DNA from 4 places in the Paenarthrobacter sp. NPDC056912 genome. Region 4 is predicted to be linked to each of the others. Evidence: riboswitches for the same ligand, from Rfam matches in the RefSeq annotation. Region 4 holds a riboswitch; each other region holds the start of a gene.
What was found. Region 4 has a riboswitch for cyclic di-AMP ahead of ACFRJ9_RS13455 (hypothetical protein). Riboswitches for the same ligand answer to the same signal wherever they lie in the genome.
Positions count from the first base shown of each region.

Region 1: another riboswitch for cyclic di-AMP. It lies ahead of ACFRJ9_RS01480 (hypothetical protein); the one in region 4 lies ahead of ACFRJ9_RS13455 (hypothetical protein).
Region 2: another riboswitch for cyclic di-AMP. It lies ahead of ACFRJ9_RS07455 (hypothetical protein); the one in region 4 lies ahead of ACFRJ9_RS13455 (hypothetical protein).
Region 3: another riboswitch for cyclic di-AMP. It lies ahead of ACFRJ9_RS19265 (C40 family peptidase); the one in region 4 lies ahead of ACFRJ9_RS13455 (hypothetical protein).

Region 1 is NZ_JBHUCD010000001.1:314,686-318,550, reverse strand. It holds gene ACFRJ9_RS01485 (ATP-binding protein) at 1-1,037, shown strand, start outside; cyclic di-AMP (ydaO/yuaA leader) riboswitch at 1,147-1,333, shown strand; gene ACFRJ9_RS01480 (hypothetical protein) at 1,337-2,203, shown strand; gene ACFRJ9_RS01475 (dolichyl-phosphate beta-glucosyltransferase) at 2,357-3,646, shown strand; gene ACFRJ9_RS01470 (MerR family transcriptional regulator) at 3,665-3,865, shown strand, end outside.
Region 2 is NZ_JBHUCD010000005.1:132,229-136,093, reverse strand. It holds gene ACFRJ9_RS07475 (helix-turn-helix domain-containing protein) at 1-386, shown strand, start outside; gene ACFRJ9_RS07470 (hypothetical protein) at 467-718, shown strand; gene ACFRJ9_RS07465 (ATP-dependent DNA ligase) at 823-1,890, opposite strand; gene ACFRJ9_RS07460 (hypothetical protein) at 1,938-2,168, shown strand; cyclic di-AMP (ydaO/yuaA leader) riboswitch at 2,298-2,443, shown strand; gene ACFRJ9_RS07455 (hypothetical protein) at 2,446-3,699, shown strand.
Region 3 is NZ_JBHUCD010000020.1:27,890-31,754, forward strand. It holds gene ACFRJ9_RS19260 (M23 family metallopeptidase) at 1-698, shown strand, start outside; cyclic di-AMP (ydaO/yuaA leader) riboswitch at 837-1,004, shown strand; gene ACFRJ9_RS19265 (C40 family peptidase) at 1,009-1,740, shown strand; gene ACFRJ9_RS19270 (NlpC/P60 family protein) at 1,842-2,618, shown strand; gene ACFRJ9_RS19275 (HNH endonuclease) at 3,056-3,556, shown strand; gene ACFRJ9_RS19280 (NTP transferase domain-containing protein) at 3,600-3,865, shown strand, end outside.
Region 4 is NZ_JBHUCD010000011.1:76,576-80,440, reverse strand. It holds gene ACFRJ9_RS13465 (NCS2 family permease) at 1-444, opposite strand, end outside; gene ACFRJ9_RS13460 (copper resistance protein CopC) at 559-1,182, shown strand; cyclic di-AMP (ydaO/yuaA leader) riboswitch at 1,333-1,524, shown strand; gene ACFRJ9_RS13455 (hypothetical protein) at 1,528-2,307, shown strand; gene ACFRJ9_RS13450 (FAD-binding protein) at 2,501-3,214, opposite strand; gene ACFRJ9_RS13445 (universal stress protein) at 3,612-3,865, shown strand, end outside.

The DNA of each region.
Region 1 (3,865 bases), on a different contig from region 4:
CAGTCGAACCCGCGTACGGCGATGTGATCGTGACTGGTTTGCCACTGGCGGACAAGCAAAACGCTGAAGCCTCGCTGGTGTGGACCATGGTGTTTGTTTCCTTGGGCGGATTGGTGCTGATCGGCCTTGCGGGCACGGTCATCATCCGCCGGACCATGCGGCCGCTGGAACAGCTTTCGGAGGTAGCCACCAAGGTTTCGCGGCTCCCCCTCGACGCCGGTGAAGTGGCACTCGCGGTGCGCGTACCGCCGTCGGCCGCCCATCCCGGGACGGAAGTGGGCAGCGTGGGCCACGCCTTGAACCAAATGCTGAACAACGTCTCCAGCGCCTTGGAAGCCCGGCAGGAAAGTGAAACGAAAGTCCGGCAATTCGTAGCTGACGCGTCGCACGAACTCCGGACACCCCTGACCGCCATCCGCGGGTACACCGAGCTCCTGAGGATGACCGAAAACTTCACTGACGACGGCCGGAAATCCTTGGCGCGCGTGCAGAGCCAGTCAGAACGCATGACCACGCTGGTGGAGGACCTCCTGCTGCTGGCGCGGTTGGACGAAGGCCAGCCCGTAAAGGTCACGGACGTGGACCTGACCCAACTGGTCATCGAGACCGTCAGCGACGAAAAGGTCATGGCCCCGGACCACATCTGGCAGCTCCAATTGCCGGATGAACCCATCACCGTCCGGGGGGACACGACGCAACTGCACCAGGTGTTGGCGAACCTGCTTTCCAATGCCCGTAAACACACCGACGCCGGAACCACCGTGGTTACGGGCGTCATGCTCTCCGCCGATGGCAGCGCAGTGGTCACTGTGACGGATAACGGCCCCGGTATCCCGGCTGATTTCCAGGGCCGGATCTTCTCCCGTTTTGCCCGTGCCGACGCCGCCAGATCGGGGTCCGAAGGCACGTCCGGACTGGGCCTTTCGATCGTGGAATCGATCGTCGAGGCCCACGGCGGCAGTGTCGAAGTGACCTCCCGGCCGGGGCGTACAGAGTTCGCCCTCCGACTCCCCACGGTTGCAACCGAACGCGTGTAACGAATCCAGCAAGGCGACTCACCGTCGTCGTGATCTCTGTTACCTAAATGTGACTTCTGTTGAATCCTCCTGTACCGTCGAAAGGGTGGGTCTCCCCTAACAGGCCCACACCCGGGATGCGCCGAGCTCTGCCACTTCCCGGAGTTCCGTTCTCATTCGAGGCAGAGACGGGGGACCCATGGTCTCCGGGCCCAGGCATTTTTGCCGGCCCTAGGGGTGAAGCCGCAGCTACATGCGCGGCCGGATGACCTCATCCGAACCCGACAGCTAACTCCGCAGGCGCTGAGAGGTAATCACACATGTCTGAACCTAACGATCAGACGCGCCCTTCCGCGCGTCATCGCGACGAAAACAACGCACCGCTGACCAAGTCGCAGTCCGTCCTCAAGAACGCAGCACGCCAGGGTAAGTCCGGCTACCGCATGTCCGTTGTGGCCGGCGTCGTAGCAGCCGCACTGGGCGTGGCATCGCTTGGACAGGCCGCCAACGCCGCGTTCAACCTTCCCGAGATGAGCCAGGCCGCCGAGCGCCAGGCCACCAACGCCCAGATCGACGATCAGGCGAAGGAGAAGGCTGCCGCTGACGCCGCAGCCCAGGCTGATGCAGCCAAGAAGGCAGCAGAGAAGGCCGCCGCGGACAAGGCGGCTGCAGACAAGGTTGCCGCGGACAAGGCCGCCGCCGACAAGGCTGCCGCCGACCAGGCTGCTGCCGCGCAGGCCGCTGCAGACCAAGCCGCTGCTGCGCAGGCTGCCGCCGAAAAGGCCGCTGCCGACGCCGCCGCCAAGCAGGCCGCCGACGCCGCTGCTGCCGCCGCCGCCGCGGAAGCTGCAGCTGCTGCTGCCGCGCCCAAGGCAGTGGACGATCCCGCCGCCGCTAAGGCGTACGCCGCAAGCATCCTCGCCAGCTACGGCTGGGGTCCGGGCGAAATGACCGCCCTGAACACCCTGTGGGAGAAGGAATCCAACTGGCGCACCACGGCCACGAACGCTTCCAGCGGCGCCTACGGCATCGTCCAGTCCCTGCCGGCTTCCAAGATGGCCTCGGCCGGTGCTGACTGGCAGACCAACTACCAGACCCAGATCAAGTGGGGCCTGAACTACATCAAGGAACGCTACGGATCCCCGTCGGCCGCCCTGGGCTTCCACTTGGCCAACAACTGGTACTAAGCCAAGAGTTCTCCTGATCACCGCGCCGGTTCCCGCCGTTCGCCCCAGTACCCACTGGAGCGGATCGCGGGAACGGGCGCGGTTTTCGCTTTTCACAGTACGGTCACAGCTTCCGCCTAAAGGCCTCATATTCGGCGGCTCCATGCTGAAGACATGACGCTCACAGATCCCGCCGCCAGCGCATCGCCGAACCCGGTCCGTGCCGCGCGCCTCGCTGTGCCGGCCCTGCCAACCAGGCCGCAGACCCTGCGCCACCAGAGCGTCCTGCCCCACGAGCAGCCACCCGTGCGCCACCAGCCTCGGCGCGAGCCAGTGGATACCCGGGCAGGCGCGCCCGTCCTGGACATCGCCATCCCCGTGTTCAACGAGGAGAACGTCCTCGAAGAAAGCCTGCGCAGGCTGCACGGACATCTCACCGACTCCTTTCCACACACTTTCCGGATCACCGTGGCGGACAACGCCAGCACGGACAACACCCTGAAGATCGCAGAGAGACTGGCCCGCGAACTCCCCGAGCTCAGCGTCATCCGCTTCAGCGAAAGCGGGCGCGGCAACGCTCTCCGGCACGTCTGGCTTGCGTCATCCTCGCCGGTGCTCGCCTACATGGAAGCGGACCTTTCAACCGACCTCTCCGCGCTGGCTCCGCTGCTGGCCCCGTTGATCTCCGGCCACTCGGACCTCGCCATCGGCACACGACTGGCGCGCACTTCGCGGGTAACCCGCCGGCCCTGGCGCGAGTTCGTCTCCCGCAGCTACAACTCCCTACTGCACGCCTCGATGGGCACCCACGTCTCAGACGCACAATGCGGCTTCAAAGCCATCCGCGCGGACGTGGCGCACCAGGTCCTGCCCTACACCAAGGACAACGCCTGGTTCTTCGACACCGAGCTTCTGATAGTTGCCGAACGGTGCGGACTGCGCATCCATGAAGTCCCGGTCGACTGGACCGACGATCCCAACGCAAGTGTCGACGTCGTACGAACCGCCGTGGCTGATGTGCGCGGCATGGTGCGCCTGACGCGCGAGCTGGCCAGCGGACGGATTCCTCTCGAACAACTGCGCGCAGCTTTGTCCCGCGGGCCCGTCCCACCACCCGCCCCGCAAAACAGCACCCTTGGGCGATTGCCCCGGCAGGCTGCCCGCGCCGTGGCGTGGACAGCCGCCTACGTGCTGTTGTTCCTCCTGGGCCGCAGCTTCCTGGACCCCCAACCCGCGAACATCGCCGCACTCGTGGCGACCGCACTCGCCACTCGCCAACGCTTCGAAGGTCTGGCCGGTCTGGGGATTCGCCTGGCACTCACCTCCGGCGCGCTTGCCCTCCTGCCATTGATCACGACGCCGGACCGCTGGCTTGAGGGGGCAGCGGTAGTGGGCGCTTCCCTCGCCGCTTCCGTGATCAGGTTCTTGCTGTTTCGGCGGACACTTGCACCTGACGTTACGTGAGGATTTAGCGTGGTCCCCATGACGGGAACAAACGGAACCGGACCCTGGAGTATCGGAGAGCTCGCCAAGGCCTGTGGAGTGAGTGTGCGGGCACTCCACCACTACGACGGGATCGGGCTCTTGTCCGCAAGCCAACGCACAGCAACGGGCCATCGCCGGTACACGGAAGGCGATCTCCGCAGGCTGTACCGGATCCGGGCCCTCCAGAGCCTGGGGCTT
Region 2 (3,865 bases), on a different contig from region 4:
CCACGGCCGGGCTCCCCGCCGACGCCGCCCGGAACCTCGCGCAGTCGCTCCAGGACAGCAACGACATCACTGTGTTCGTCGACGGCACTGTCCACCGCCTGCCCGACCAGGCGAGGGACGCCGTCGTCGACCTCCTCGCGAGGCTGAGCCGCGGCGAAACGGTGACGGTGAGCAGCGTCGAGGAAATGCTCACAACATCTCAGGCTGCGGAGCTGGCGGGGATTTCGCACACTTATCTGCGCAACATGACCGACCGCGGGGAAATACCTGTGGAATATCGGGGAACCCATCGTCGAATCCGCCAGGCGGCCATCATGGCGTGGCTGGAAACCCAGAAACGCCAGCAGGGCGAAGCGGATGCCGGCGATGACGCCCCCGCCGGCTAAGAGTGTCGGAGTGATAAGGATCAAGCAACGATCCCATCCAACAGACCGGCACCCGTAAAGCCCGGGGTTACGCTTGATCGGTGGGCAATTTCAAAGGGTGGCATATCGTGGCCGGGTTGGCTGCCATGGCCCTTGCCGCACCCTTGGGTTCTGCCATGGGGTTGAACTTCGTAGCCACCTTCATGTTCGCGTGCGTGGTATTCGTCGCCGTCGCCATGTGGACTGAATCCAAAATTGCACGACGCCGGGACGCAGCTGAAGCGGCCGCAGCACCTGATGGTTCCAGCCCCGCCAGCGACCCCGCCGAATCCGACGACGCCACACGGGAGTAGATCCGGCTGTGAAAACCGGCCAAGGACACGACGAGTAACTCCGTCGCCAGCCCGCTAATTCGTTGCTGGCCAGCGACGCAGCTGCGGGTGCACAACGAGCTTGGCTACGGCAGCCTGAGGATCTCCCCGAGGTCGTAATCCGCCGGCTCCTCCAACTGCGAGTACGTGCAGCTCTCCGGCTCCCGGTCCGGCCGCCACCTGCGGAACTGCGTGGTGTGCCGGAACCGCTCACCTTCCATGTAGTCGTAGGCCACCTCGATCACGAGTTCGGGCCGCAGGGGCACGAACGAGAAGTCCTTGCCCGCGCTCCACCTGCTCTGGGCGCCGGGCATTCGGGATCCACCCGCGGCGGCTTCGTCCTGTTTGGCCCACTCACCCCAGGGATGCTTGCTGAATTCGGTTTGATACGGCTCAAGTTCGGCCACAAGGCTCTCCCTGCGGGCCATCGGGAACGAGGCCACCACGCCCACATGGTGCAGCCGCCCCGTGTCATCGTGCAGGCCCAGCAGCATCGACCCCACCACCTTCGCGGTCTTGTGCCAACGAAATCCGGCCACGACGCAGTCCGCCGTGCGTTCGTGCTTGGTCTTGAACATCACCCGCTTGTTGGGGAGGTAGAGTCCGTCCAGCGGTTTGGAGAGCACTCCGTCCAAGCCGGCACCTTCGAGCTGGACAAACCACTCCCTTGCACGCTCCAGGTCCGTTACCGCGGGAGTCACGTACACGGGAGGCTCGGCCTTGGCGAGTGCGCTCTCCAGAATTGCGCGGCGCTCCGAGAAGGGCTTGTCCATGAGGTTCTCATCGCCCAGGGCAAGGATGTCGAACGCGATCATGGAAGTAGGGGTCTTCTCTGCGAGCATCCGGACCCGGCTGTCGGCGGGATGGATTCGTTGCTGAAGGAGCTCAAACTCCAGCCTGTTGTCAGCAATCAGGACGATCTCGCCGTCGATCACGCATTTGTCCGGAAGGTTCTTCTTCAGCGCCTCCACGAGTTCGGGAAAGTAGCGCGTCATGGGCTTTTCGTTGCGGCTGCCCAGGATGATCTCGTCGCCGTCCTTGAAGACGATGGTCCTGAAGCCGTCCCACTTGGGTTCATAGTGCCCAACCTCGGGGATGGACGGCACGGACTTGGCAAGCATGGGCGAAATGGGCGGCATCACGGGGAGGTCCATACGACTATGTTCTACCTGTCAGTCCGCGCCGAAGCTAGTCTTGGGCGATGGACATCTTGGCCGTGTTGGCGGCAGTGCTTGGCGTACCGGCTCTCCTGGCTGGCCTCTGGTACTGGATCTCGCGCCAGAACAGCCGGGGAGTCAGACGGGCCGCAGCGGGCGGAATGCTCGGAATCGCGGATGAGATCTTCCGCCCGGAGACCCATCAGGCGCACCAGATCCAGAAGATCCAGCACGAACTCCCGGCTCCAGCGCCGGCCCCGAAGCCTAAGCGATAGGGTTTCCCCGCCCAGGCAGGCCTACCGCCCGTTATATTAATGTGACTTTACTTTCCGGCTCATGTACCGTCGTAGGGCGACCCGAATATCCGCTGGGCCGCTTCCGGATTGACGCCGAGCTCTGCCGCAATCCGGGATCCGCCAGACCCGCGGCAGAGACGGGGGACCCAGAGTTCCCGGGCTTGTTTTCAAGTCCTTGGGGTGAAGCCGCTTAGGCGGCCGGACGGCCTCGTCCGAACCCGACAGCTAACCTCGAAGGCGTTGAGAGGCAACCACCATGTCCCCAACCATGGATCAGCCGCGCCGCGCCAACACCGAACGCGAGCGCACCAAGCCAACCGGACGCCGTCGGGCCCAACCCAGCGGATCGTTCAGCACAGAGTCGGCGCTGGAAACGGCGCCGGGCACCGAAACAGCAAGTACGACGCCGGGACCCCCCACCGCGGCCATTCCCATCATCGCGACCCCCATCACGCGTGCGGCCGCCCGCGCGGCAGAGCGCGAACGTGCGGCGCGGGCAGTGATCACCCCTCAGGAAACTGCCACGGCAGCAATACCCGCCGTGCAGGCCAGCACTCCGGAACCGAGCACGCCGGAGCCTGCCACCACGGCGATTCCTACGGTGAAGCCCGCAGAGGCGGAACCCGCAACAGCGGCGATTCCCGTCGTTGAGGCACCAACTCAAGCTGTGGCCCCGTCCCCGGCACGCGCCAAGTCCCCGGCGCAGGTTGCCGCGGCGGCCACCGCTTCGGCTGCCCTCGCAAGCCGCCAATCAACGCCCGGCAAGGCGCCCACCGCAGCCCGCAACACCACCAAGTCCGGCTTCGGCTCCGCGTCTCCCTTCAGCCGGGAACCGCACGCGGTGCTCCGCAAGGCAGCCTCGGTGCGGACCATGAGCCAGCGCATGGCCGTGGTTGCCGGCGCCGTGGGCCTTGTCCTGACTGCCGGAACTGTGGGGCAAGCCCTTGAGCTCCCGTTCTTCGGCCAGGAAACCCCCGTCCAGGAAGCCGGCGACAACAAGGGGAACGACGGCGACGCCCGCCAGTCCGCTTCGGCTGCGCCCGCACCCAGGGCGTCCTACTCCTCCACATCGTCGCCGTCGGCATCCGCCACGGCGTCATCGGAAGCCGGACAACCCGCTACCGTTCCGGAGGCACCCGCTGGAGTGACGCCGTCGTCGGTTCCGACTCCGCAGGTTTCGCTTGCCGATCCCGTGTGGGTTCCGTCAGCAGCACCGTCCGCCGTTACACCCGTGCCGGGGGTGACCACACCGGTCCCCAGCCAGCCTGTGCCGGTTCCCGGCGACGTTCCGTCGGACACCATCACCACCCCGCCGGCTCCCACGCCGACCACTACCCCGACACCAACGCCGACACCCACCGTCACTCCCACGCCCACGCCTACGACGACCCCCACGCAACCGTCCAAGCCGCAGTCATCCGCTGATCCGAAGGCGAGCACCACCCCGCAGCCCAGCCAATCAGTTGATCTGGATGCCATCCTGGATGCTGCCAAGAAGGCCCTGAAGTGAGCACTCGGCTGCCCCGGACCATCACGCACGCAGGGTGGCATGGCCGGTACTGCAGCAGCAGCCGGACCGCCACGTTCCGGCGTCGAATGGGCCGTTGGAGCTGCCAGCGTTTGCGGCGCTCCTAGGCACGGCCACACGAATGAGGCAGGCACCCCGGGTGCCTGCC
Region 3 (3,865 bases), on a different contig from region 4:
GCCAGGTAGCTGACTTTGCCGCCGCCAGTGGCGTAGGGCAGAAAGCCGGAGTCGCGCTTGCCGCCACCGGACTTGCCCTGACTGTCGGTCTGCCCGCAACGAGCCCCGTCATGGCCACCTCGGAATCAGGCCAGACCGAGTCCGCCCTTGCCGTCAGCGGCGGCAGCCAGCCCGAGGTTTCCGCGGCAGCGTCCGCCAAAATCGACTTCAGCCGCGCTGCCGTGGCTACGGCTGCCGATCCCGACGGCAAGCTGAAGCAGCTGCTGAGCGCACAGTCCGCCGGCAGCATCCAGCGCGCATCTTCCGTTGGCACCATGGCCAGCCCCCTTGACACTCTGACCACGGCATCCCCCTTCGGGTACCGCGTCAGCCCCCTCACCGGCGGCACCGGCGACTTCCACCGCGGCCAGGACTTCGTGGCCCAGTGCGGCACCGCCGTCCACGCTGCCGCCTCCGGCAAGGTCACCTTCGCCGGATGGCATGAGTACGGCGGAGGCAACCGCGTGGTCATTGACCACGGCAATGGCCTGGAGACCACGTACAACCACCTGTCGTCGTTCACCGTCAAGGTGGGCCAGACCGTCACCCGCGGCGATACCGTCGCGCTGAGCGGCACCACGGGCGCCTCAACGGGCTGCCACCTCCACTTCGAGGTCCAGGTCAACGGTGAAGTTGTCGACCCCATGGGCTGGCTCTGAGCCAGTTGATGGTCGCCTCTCGCATTCGTGAGACACCCCGTGACCTGAATGTGACATTCGCGTTCAACTGTTGTACCGTTCAAAGCGCATCGGCTTTTTAGGGGGCCGGTGCACTTGAGTGGATTGCCTAGCTCTGCCACCGCTCAAGGTCCGTTCGCATAAATCGTCTGGCAGGGGCGGGGGAACCACTTCTGGTCTTCGAAAGAAGGCCTTGGGGTTAAGTCGCAAAGCTTCCTTGAAGCAGCGCGGCCGGATGACTCCCATCCGAATCCGACAGCTCACCTCGCAGGCATTGGGAGAGGCTACCTACGTGTCATCACGCACTACCCCTGCGCGCCATCGCGCTGAATCGGTTCGTACGAACCCCTTGAACACCCTTTCCAAGGCTGTTTCTTCCAATGCCGGAACCGTTGGCCGTCAGGCCGTCGTCCTGGCTGCAGCTTCCGGCCTCGTTCTCAGCGTCGGTCTGCCTGCACAGGCAGCGGACACGGATGTTTCCAAGTCCGAAGCCTCCAGCACCCAGCAGCTGATCGCTACCGCCGTGGTAACCGCGGAGCCCACAGCCACCGTTTCCTTCGAGAGCCCCGTTGTGGCCACCAAGGAAGCCCCCAAGATTGTCCAGCGCGCAGCGCAGGTTACCGAGCGCTCCGGAGCAGCAGCCGGCGCCGTCACGGCCAAGTCCTCCGAGGCCACCGATGCCGCGTCCAGCGCTGCAGCCTCCGGCCTCGCGGCGATTGCCTACACCGGCATCGGCCACCCGTACGTTTGGGGCGGCACCACCCCCAATGGCTGGGACTGCTCCGGTTTCACCCAGTGGGTTTACGCTCAGGCAGGCATCAGCATCCCCCGCGTGAACGCCTGGACCGCCATGAAGCCCACCAGCACTCCTGCTCCTGGTGACTTGGTCATGCAAAACGGCGGAGCGCACGTAGGCATCTACGTCGGCAACGGCATGATGATCAGTGCTTTGAACCCCGGCCAGGGCACGCTGCTGCACTCCGCAGCGTCCACGGGCACGTCCTCCTTCTTCACCCTCCGCTAGAAATAATCCGGTTCGGGGCTCGCCAGCATGCCCCCCAAGTGCTGGCAGGCCCATTACCCGCGTGCAACCCAACTGCCCGCGGATACGAAAAGAGAAAAATCATGACCAGTGCACACAAGGTTGCACGGCATCGCGCTGAGGCCCCCAAGACCAGCTCGCTTGCCGTTATTGCCAAGGCTGTCAGCGACAACGCCGGTGGCGTTGGCCGCCAGGCAGCAGTTATTGCCGCAGCTTCAGGCCTGGTCCTGACCAGCGGCGTTGCTGCGAACGCTGCGGATGCGAACGTCCAGCGTGAGTCAACGTCTACGTCAACCCTCGAAGTCCAGACGGTAGCCCAGGCCACCATCGCCGCGGACTCCACGGTTGCCATCTCCTACGAGCGCCCTGTGGTCACCACGGTGGAAGCACCGGCTCCCGTCGTTGAAAAGGCCCCCGCCAAGGCCGAAGCCAAGAAGGCAACGGAAGGCGCAACCACCACGGCTTCCAACGCCACGCTGGCCGTCAACGCTGCCACCCCGGCAGCCAAGGCCCCCGCAGCATCCAGCGGACTTGGCGCGGCCATCGCCGCAGCAGCCTACGCCCAGCTCGGCGTCACCCAGGACTGCACCATGCTGGTCACCAACTCCTTGGCCGCCGTCGGCATCAACTTCCACGACTGGCCTGCCGGGTACCTGTCTTTGGGCCGCACGGTCAGTGCAGCCGAAGCGCAGCCCGGCGACCTCGCCTACTACGCAAACGGTGGTTACGGTGGAATGGCCCACATCGCCGTCTACGTGGGCAACGGCATGGCCGTCCACGGCGGTTGGAACGGCTCCACCACGGCACTGTTCAGCGTCAACGTGGGCTCCGGCCCGGTTTTCATCCGCGTCAACGGCTGAATCAATACTTTCAGGAACACCCCGCAGGCTTCGGCCGGCGGGGTGTTCTGCTTTAAACCGCTGCCGGGATTCGTCTGCGCCGCCCAAGCAGCGCTCTGGTGCCCGCCGCCGTCGGAAATTCCATGGGTGGTGTGGCCACTGGGTGTGCGTTCACGACCCACTTTGGTTCTGCAGGGTGGTCGGCACGCCGCAATCGTCGGTGTGTCCCAGCTGTCGGCGCTCAAAGTGAGTGGTGACGGCACGCTGACGCCTGCCCGATGGCTCCCTACCCCTTAACCACGCGTGAACATTTGGCCGACACTGCACCCGAAACGGCAGAAAATTCGTTGATACGGCATATAAGTGCTTACCCTTATGGTGTCGATCCACAGCCCGTACAAGCAGAGGGCAGCCGGCCCTCGTGCCCCTGACGGGTGCGGCCGTGAAGAGGTACGTGCATGCGCACACTCGTTCTGAATGCTGGATATGAACCGCTGGCGGTAATAACATTCCGCCGGGCGCTGGTCCTTGTGCTGACTGGGAAAGCTAGCGTAGTGGCCGAAGGCGACGAGCCTGTCGTTGGGCCACAGGAGATTCTCGGACGACCATCCGTGATCCTCCTTAACCGCTACATCCGCCCCAGGTACAACAGGATTACCGCCGTGAGTCGCCGCGGGGTCCTTCGCCGCGACGGTCATCGCTGCGCCTACTGCGGGAAAACAGCCCACACCATTGACCACGTCCACCCCAAATCCAGGGGCGGCGCGGATTCCTGGGAAAACCTGGTTGCGGCGTGCTTGAAATGCAATAACGCCAAGAGCGACCATACGCTGGCTGAGATGGGTTGGAAACTCCGTTTCACGCCCGGGATGCCCCAGGGAACCATGTGGCAGATCAAAGAACTCGAGAAACCTGCGCCGGACTGGGACCCGTTCCTGTTGCCGGAATCCGCTGCCTGATCGATTTCTGCTGTGCTCTGCCTGTCCCGGGTAATCTGGGCGGATGGAGTTCAACGCCGTGATTCTGGCGGGCGGCCGGGCCACCCGCCTCGGTGGCGTGCCCAAGCCCGCATTGACGTACCACGGAGCCACGCTGCTTTCGCATGCCCTGAAGGCGGCCGGAGGTGCTGCCTCCACCGTGGTGGTCGGCCCTGGCTCAGTGGTAGTGCCGCACGGTGTCCTCCGGGCTCGGGAAGAGCCCGCCTTCGCTGGCCCTGCCGCAGCGATAGCGGCAGGGCTGGCCGTCCTGGGGGTCAGCGGCAGCCACGC
Region 4 (3,865 bases):
CACCACGATCGCGGTCTTGAGGGCCTCCGGCACGGCCTTGAACACAGCAGTGCGGAAACCGGTGAGCACCAGGATGAGCATGGTGACGCCGGAGAGCACCACCAGTCCCATCATGTCCGGCCAGGTCAGTCCCGGGTGTGAGGCCACCGTGACAGCCACGAAGGCGTTGACACCCAGTCCCGTCGCCACGGCGAACGGGTGCTTGGCCCACGCCCCCATGAGGATGGTCAGGATACCGGCCACGAACGCCGTGGTGGCGGCGACGGCTGTGAAGCCCAGTGACGCACCGCTTGAATCGGCCCCTGAGAGGATCAGCGGGTTCAACACCACGATGTAGCTCATGGCGAAGAAGGTCGCGAAGCCGCCTCGGATTTCCCGCGAATACGTGGATCCACGTTCGGAGATCTTGAAGTAGCGGTCGACTGCAGAACCTTGTTTAAGCATGAAGGACTCCGGGGATCGAGGGGAGTGTGCTCTCAAATCCTATGCCTGCCCGTGCGGGCCTGCCCGACGATTCGCCTAGTCTGTAAGGAAGCCAACACTAGGAGAAACCGCCCCATGCGCACCATCCGCCCGCTTCTGGCCGCCGTCGTCGCTGCTCTTGCTTTCGCGTCCGCCCTGCTGTTTTCCGCGGCTCCAGCGTCGGCGCACGACGTCGCCGAGTCCACAGCACCGGCGAACGGTTCCAGTGTCGCTGTTGTTCCGGCGTCGGTTTCCATTACGTTCAACAACAGACCGCTCGCCATCGGTTCGGGTGTCACGGTCACCTCGGGCGGGGAAAACTGGGCGGACGGCGCCGTCGAGATCATCGATAACCAGGCGGTCCAGAAGCTGCGCGAGGGAGCGCCCGCAGGCGAATACACCGTAGTCTGGCGCGTTGTCAGCTCTGATTCGCACCCCATTGAGGGCACCTTTAAGTTCACAGCCGCCGCTGGAAGCACGACGGCGTCCGGCGGCTCCGCGGGCGCCTCACCATCGGCGTCGGCCGCGGTGCCGACGGCCGGAACCGCTGCCCCGGGTACGGGCAACGGACAACCTGCTGCCGATGCTTCCCAGCCGTTCCCCTGGAGCATCGTTGGCCTGGCTGTGGTGGCTGTCGGTCTCGTTATTTTCCTGGCTGTTACGGCCCGCAGGAAATTGGCTGCCTCCAGCGACGCGGATAGCGGAGAATCCGCGGAATAGCGGGGTTTTCTACGTAGCTGCGAAGATCTCGGAATGGTTACCGCGACACGCCAAAACCGGACTTCTCGTTACTCAAATGTGACTTCGACGTGATCATCGCGTACGGTTGTACCTGTGCCTGTTCCACGTAACGGGCACTTCCGGCCTGATTGCCTAGCTCTGCCGCAGTCCGGAATCCGTTCGCAGACAAACCTACGGCAGAGACGGGGAACCCATTTTAGGTCGCTTTCGAGCGTGCCTTGGGGTGAAGTCACGAAGCTTCCGCTGAACAGCGGGGGATAGTGGCCGGGTGACTCCCATCCGAATCCGACAGCTAACCTCGCAGGCATCGGGAGAGGCTCTTTCATGTCTTCACGCATTCTTCGCGGCCGTCGTAAGGCGGACAGCGTACGTCCTAATCCGTTTATTTCCATCTCCAAGGCAGTTGCCAGCAACGCTTCCGGCGCTGGCCGCCAGGCAGCTGTTATCGCAGCCGCATCGGGCCTCGTACTGACCGGTTCCATTGCCGCCCACGCAGCTGAAACTCCGATTCAGCGGGATTCCAGCCCCGCCACGGTCGCTGAGACCGTATCCGAAGCCCCCACCAAGGTTGTTACCGCTGCAGCTACGGCTACCGTCAACTTCGAGCGCCCCGCTGTTGCTTCCGTAGCAGCTCCGGTCATCGAAAAGCCGGCACCCGTTGCTCCGGCACCTGTAGCCAAGAAGGCAGCAGTCACCACTGCCGCCGCAACGGCTCCTGCCGCCCAGGCTGCAGCTGCGGCTCCCGCCGCGGTTGCCGCTGCTCCCGCAGCCGCAGCACCTGCAGGCAGCATCAACGCAGCCATGGTTGCCTCGGCTTACGCCCAGATCGGCATCTTCCAGGACTGCACCGCCATGGTCGAAAAGGCCCTCGGCTCTGCAGGCATTCCGGTTGGCGACCTCGGTCCCATGCAGTTCCTGAACTACGGCAAGGTCGTCAGCGATCCCCAGCCGGGTGACATGATCGTCCAGTCCGGCCACGTCGCCATCTTCATCGGCAACGGCCAGGCCATCAGCGGTGGCATCAACGGCAACCAGACGGGCATCCACCCCATCAGCTGGCTGACCGCAACCGGTCCCATCACGTACGTGCGCGCTGGCGCATAAGCCTCACGCTTCACCTCAAAGGCCGGTGCCTTCGAAGATTCAGGTCTTCGCAGGCACCGGCCTTTGGCGTTAAGTTCTGTTCGTTTGTGTACGCCTCGTTTGTGTACGCCGAATTCATGCACGACGGCGGACTGGCGCACCTATGGTGGGTGGTGCCCGGCCGGGTGGTTCGCCGGGTTGGTTTGCGGAACCGTCAGGCGATGGCTATGCCGGGTCCCGCCGGCAGGGCCACCTTGGAGGAAATTGCTTGTCCTACCGCTTTGGCCTGACGGAGCACTTCCTTTGGCGTGGGCGTGATGAGTTCGCCAACTCCCACAAGGTGCATCCCCACGGCCCTCATGGCCGTCGCGAGGTTCTGGCCGATGGCGATTCCGAGGTCGGCCAGCATGCGCCGCAACTGGCTCTGGGCGCAGCGCGTCACCACAATGTGGTCAGCCAGGAGGACACCGTTGGCCGTGTGCACGGCCCATTGACGTGGTGTGGATTCCAGGGGGCCCGAAAGGTGGAGGCCGGGCAGCGGGGCAGCTTTCGTCAGGCCGGCCGCGAGCCCGTATCCCAACTGCAGCGAGGGATCAGCGCCCAGGAAGTCCAGCCGGACGGCCCGGGTGGTGTTCCGGACGTCCAAATGATGGCTGGCGGCGTAGTTGCGCAGGTGGCGGAGAATCTCGGTGCGTTCCTGCATGGCTGCAGGATCGGCGACGTCGCAGCGTTGCAGCATGCCGGTGTGGACGGAAGGTCCTGAGGCGGATAGCGCACCAAGCCCGTCCACCACGATGGAGCCCACGCCGTGGCGGCTGAGCTCGCTGGCAACGGCCAGCCCGGAAAGGCCGGCTCCTATGACCACGGTAGTGGTGCGTTCCGTGCCGGAATCAGGCGTGAGTGACACTGCTTGGTTCCTCCTTGACATGTGTGCCCGCAGGCACCGCGTGGGATCGCGTCCGAGTTCCCCAAGCGGCCGCAAATAAATGGCCGGTGTGTGTCCTGGAACACGTTTGCCGGCCATTCGGTGACTCGAACACTACCGAACTTTTTCGGCCATGGATAGCCTGCCGCGGCAGCGTGTTTTTCGTGTTCACAGGCAGCTCAATCCGGACGTCCAGGAACCGAGCCCGGACCGTTATGCACATACCCCGAAGTCGCCTTGATTCGGCACTGCCGACCGAGAATAGTGGGCATTGGCAGGAGAAAATTGCAGGTCTCTCCTGCTCCGGCCATTGACAAAGGGCCAGTGAGGGAATCCGGACCGGAGAACCTCTGGCAGAATAGCCGGAACATCAAGCAGTAGGTGGAGAGGCGGGCCCCAAATGGACCAGCACGGCAGACGCATTGAAGACCCACAGGACGGCGAAGACCAGGCGGTTGCGCCCGGCGGCATCGTTGTCGGAGTGGACGGTTCCGAGCATGGTCAGTGTGCCTTGGTATGGGCTGCCCGTGAGGCGGAACGCCGGCAGCTTCCCTTGCATATCGTCACGGCCTATTCGGTGCCGATTTTCGCCGCGTCCGGGCTCGACGGCGGCTACGCAACGGTGGACGATTCAGTGATTCGCGAGGGCGCGGA